One region of the Streptomyces armeniacus genome, then DNA from elsewhere that is predicted to be linked to it. Evidence: riboswitches for the same ligand, from Rfam matches in the RefSeq annotation. Region 1 holds a riboswitch; the other holds the start of a gene.
The links. A riboswitch is a leader RNA that binds a small molecule or an ion and turns the genes downstream of it on or off. The one in region 1 is predicted to bind glycine.
Positions count from the first base shown of each region.

Region 2: another riboswitch for glycine. It lies ahead of gcvP (aminomethyl-transferring glycine dehydrogenase); the one in region 1 lies ahead of gcvT (glycine cleavage system aminomethyltransferase GcvT).

Region 1 is NZ_CP031320.1:4,242,472-4,244,854, reverse strand. Features, by position in the region: gene DVA86_RS18305 (hypothetical protein) at 1-366, shown strand, start outside; gene DVA86_RS18300 (AAA family ATPase) at 500-1,156, opposite strand; glycine riboswitch at 1,296-1,394, shown strand; gene gcvT (glycine cleavage system aminomethyltransferase GcvT) at 1,536-2,383, shown strand, end outside.
Region 2 is NZ_CP031320.1:4,373,174-4,375,556, forward strand. Features, by position in the region: gene DVA86_RS18920 (DNA polymerase IV) at 1-149, shown strand, start outside; gene DVA86_RS18925 (PRC-barrel domain-containing protein) at 41-442, opposite strand; glycine riboswitch at 587-685, shown strand; gene gcvP (aminomethyl-transferring glycine dehydrogenase) at 874-2,383, shown strand, end outside.

The DNA of each region.
Region 1 (2,383 bases):
AGCGCGCAGAGCAACAACGCCGAGGTCATCATCGACGACCGCGCCGCGCCGCTGCCCGCCGACCTGACCGCCAAGGCCGTCGTCGAGCTGCAGAAGCAGGTCGACGTACTGCTGAAGGCCTCGGTCGCCGGCGACCAGGCGAAGATCACCAAGGAGCTGAAGGCCACCGTCACGTCCGCCGTGAACCTGGTGACCTCGGTCGTGCTCGGCGGCGGCCTGCCCGCCCCGGACATGGAGGGCCTGCCGCAGCTGCCGACCCTGCCCGAGCAGGAGCAGCAGCAGGAGCAGCGTCAGCAGCAGGGGCAGCAGCAGGAGCTCCAGGAGCAGGCGCCGCAGTCGCAGACCGAGTCCGAGGTGCTTCAGTAACGCGAAGGCTCCGGCCACGCGTTCCACGCTGTCCTCGTACGCGGCCCGTCGTCCCCACCGGGACGGCGGGCCGTGTGCGTGTGGGGGCCTTTATCCGCGCTCGGCGCGCTGGGCGCGCCTTTCGGCTCGCTTGTCAGGCGTTGCGGTCGAAGGCCACTCCGCGCAGCGCGGCCGCCGCGTCGCGGTCCAGGAGGATCACCGAGACGCAGCCGTCCGGGAGTTGGCCCTCCTCCACGTCCGCGAGCAGCCGCTGTACGGCACGGCGGTGGCGGGCGAACGCGTACCCCGAGACGCCCCGCCCCCGCTCCGCCTGCCCGGCCAGCGCCGTGTCCGGCGGCACGTCCAGCAGCACGAGGTGCAGGCCGCGCCCGCGGCGCCGCGCGTCGGCGGCCAGCCAGCGGCGTACCCAGGTCTGCGTGCCGCAGTCGTGCACCACGACGCTGGCGCCGGAGGCGAGCGCGCCGCGCAGTCCGGCGTAGTGCGCGGCGCGTACGAGCGGGCGGTAGACGACGTACGGCATCCAGCGCGGCAGCCGGCGCTCCCAGCGCTCCCGCATGTCCTGCGAGTCGATACGGCGGACGGACTCGTGGTCGACGGCGACGGTGCGGCGGATCAGGGTGGACTTGCCGCTTCCGGGCAGCCCGGAGACGACGATCCGGTCCCCGGCGGGGAAGCGCAGCGTTCTGGCCACCGCCGTTCCGCGCAGGTCGCGCCCCGCCACGGGGACGGCCGTACGGGCGGGCAGGCCCGCCCCGGTCGGCGTCGCGTACGCACTGCCCAGGCTCTCCACCTGATGTCCTCCCCCAGTTGGCACCGCCCTGGCTCCGCGGTCTGCATCGAGAGTGTCAAGAAAAGGTAATGAGGGACAAGGCGATTGCCCGCCGACCGCGCCGTGCGATGATGTGGACGCCAACTCCATACAGGCCGCTTGAATCCGCGCGGGAGAGTCCCCGGCAGTACGCCGCCGGGGCGCCGAAGGAGCAAGATCCTCCCTTGAATCTCTCAGGCCCCGATACCGCGCAGGACGAGGCAGATCTGAAAAGCGGGCCGCCCTGGCGGTCCCACCCAAGGTGCAAGTCACCGTCCGTGCTCGCGGGCTCGTGGCGAACCTCTCAGGTTCCGATGACAGATGGGGAGGACATCAGTGTCGCCGTTTCCGGGAGCCTGACATGACGAGTACGCCCAGTACGCCCAGCAGTCCGCCGCGCAAGACCGCGCTCGACGCGACCCATCGCGCGCTCGGCGCCACCATGACCGACTTCGCGGGCTGGGACATGCCGCTGCGGTACGGCAGCGAGCGCGACGAGCACCACGCCGTACGCGACCGCGCGGGCCTCTTCGACCTCTCGCACATGGGCGAGCTCACCGTCACCGGGCCGCAGGCGGCCGAACTGCTGGACTACGCGCTGATCGGCAATCTCTCGGCGGTCAAGCCGGGCCGGGCGCGCTACACCATGATCTGCGACGAGCGGGGCGGCATCCTCGACGACCTGATCGTGTACCGGCTGGCCGAGGACACGTACATGGTCGTCGCCAATGCCGCGAACTCCCAGGTCGTCCTCGACGCGCTGAACGAGCGCCAGGCGGGCTTCGATGCCGCCGTACGGGACGACCGCGAGGCGTACGCCCTGCTCGCCGTCCAGGGCCCCGAGGCCGCCGGCATCCTGCGGGGCCTGACGGACGCGGACCTGGACGGCCTCAGGTACTACGCGGGCCTGCCCGGCACGGTCGCCGGCGCGGAGGCGCTGATCGCCCGTACGGGCTACACGGGCGAGGACGGCTTCGAGCTGTTCGTCGCGCCCGGCGACGCCGTGGCCGTATGGGAGGCGCTGACCGAGGCCGGCGAGAAGGCCGGGCTGGTGCCGTGCGGGCTGAGCTGCCGGGACACGCTGCGGCTGGAGGCGGGCATGCCGCTGTACGGGCACGAGCTGAGCCGGGAGACGACGCCCTTCGACGCGGGGCTGGGGCGGACCGTGAAGTTCGAGAAGACGGCGAACGACGGCCGCTTCGTCGGCCG
Region 2 (2,383 bases), 130 kb from region 1:
CCCCGGCCGGTCAGCCCCCGGCCGGTGAGCCCCCGGCCGGTCAGCCTCCGGCCGGACGGTCCTCCGAGCCCGCGATGCGGCCGAACTCCGGGTCCGGCGCGGGCGGGCCCGGCGGCTCGGAGCCGGTGGCGGGCACGTCGAGGCCGTAGTGGTGGTACAGCTGCAGCTCCTGCTCCGGCGAGAGGTGGCGGCCCACGCCGAAGTCCGGCGCGTCCTTGATCAGGGCGCGTTCGAAGGGAATCCGCAGGGCGTCGCCGTCCAGTTCGCTCGGCTCGAGCGGGACGAAGGCGTCGCGGCTGAACAGGCCCGTCCGTACGGCCGCCCACTCGGGCTGGCCCGTGGCATCGTCGAGGTACACCTCGTCGACGGTGCCGATCCGCGCACCGTCGCGGTCGAATGCCTTGCGGCCGATCAGGCTCCGCGGATCGATCTCGGTCTGCACGATCCCTCCAACTGGTCGCAGTCATTCCGGAATGTCCGTGAGTACAGAATCCCTCAGGATCAGCAAAAGCGACATTCCGGTGGCCTCCGGTTGACGCTGCGGGTACCCGTTCTGAACCTCGCTGGTACTCTCGAAGACGGCTGTCGACCCTGTACGGGAGAGTTCTCCGGCAAGATGTGCCGGAGGCGCCGAAGGAGCAACTCCTCCCCGGAATCTCTCAGGCTCACGTACCGTACGGACGAGGTCACTCTGGAAAGCAGGGCGGGCCGCGGACGAGTGCCGAAGTCCCCCTCACCGACGGTGAAAGCCGGACCGGCCCGCGAGCGGGCGGGACCGGTGAAGCTCTCAGGTTGAGATGACAGAGGGGGAGGCCGTCCGGGCACCGTCATGGTGCCCCTCGCAGGTCGCAGAGACCCAGGAGGCCCCCGCAGATGACCGCCAACCGCAATTCTCTCGCCGAGCTGGAGAGCGCCGTACCGTTCGAGCGCCGCCACATCGGGCCGGACGCGGCGGATCAGGCCAAGATGCTGGCGCAGGTCGGATACGGCTCCCTCGACGAGCTCACCGCCGCCGCCGTGCCCGACGTGATCAAGAGCACCGAGTCGCTCGGGCTGCCCGACGCGCGAAGCGAGGCGGAGGTGCTCGCCGAACTGCGCGGGCTCGCCCAGCGGAACCAGGTCCTCCACCCGATGATCGGGCTGGGCTACCACGGCACGTTCACGCCGCCCGTCATTCTCCGCAACGTCCTGGAGAACCCCGCCTGGTACACCGCGTACACGCCGTACCAGCCCGAGATCTCGCAGGGCCGGCTCGAGGCCCTGCTCAACTTCCAGACCGTCGTCGCCGAGTTGACCGGACTGCCCACCTCCGGCGCCTCGCTCCTCGACGAGCCCACCGCCGCCGCCGAGGCCGTCGCGCTGTCCCGGCGGGTCGGCAAGGTCAAGCAGGGCGTGTACGTGATCGACGCCGACTGCCTGCCGCAGACCATCGCCGTCATCCGTACGCGCGCGGAGCCGGCCGGGGTCGAGACCGTCGTCGCCGACCTCCGCGACGGCATCCCGGCGGAGGTGGCCGAGCGCGGCGTGTTCGGCGTGCTGCTGCAGTACCCGGGCGCGTCCGGCGCCGTACGCGACCCGCGCGCCGTCATCGAGCAGGCGCACGAGCTCGGCGCGATCGTCACCGTCGCCGCCGACCTGCTGTCGCTGACCCTGCTCACCTCGCCCGGAGACCTCGGCGCGGACATCGCCGTCGGCTCCAGCCAGCGCTTCGGCGTCCCGATGGGCTTCGGGGGGCCGCACGCGGGCTACATGGCGGTGCAGGACACGTTCGCGCGCAGCCTGCCCGGCCGGCTCGTCGGCGTCTCCAAGGACGTGGACGGCAACCAGGCGTACCGGCTGGCGCTGCAGACCCGCGAGCAGCACATCCGCCGTGAGAAGGCCACCAGCAACATCTGTACGGCACAGGTGCTGCTCGCCGTGATGGCCGGGATGTACGCCGTCTACCACGGCCCCGACGGCCTGGCGGGCATCGCCCGGCGCACGCACCGGTACGCCGCCCTGCTCGCCGCCGGGCTGCGGGACGGCGGCGTGGATGTCGTGCACGGCGCCTACTTCGACACGGTCACCGCGCGCGTCGAGGGCCGGGCCGCGCAGGTCGTCGCGGCGGCGCGGGAGGCGGGCGTCAACCTCCGCCTGACCGACGCCGACCACGTCGGGATCTCCTGCGACGAGACCACCGGGCGCGCCCAGCTGGCCGCCGTCTGGCGGGCGTTCGGGGTCGAGGCCGACATCGACGCGCTGGACGGCGCCACCGCCGACGCGCTCCCCGCGGAGCTGCTGCGCACCGACGACTACCTCACCCACCCCGTCTTCCACCAGCACCGCTCCGAGACGGCCATGCTGCGCTACCTGCGCAAGCTCGCCGACCGCGACTACGCGCTGG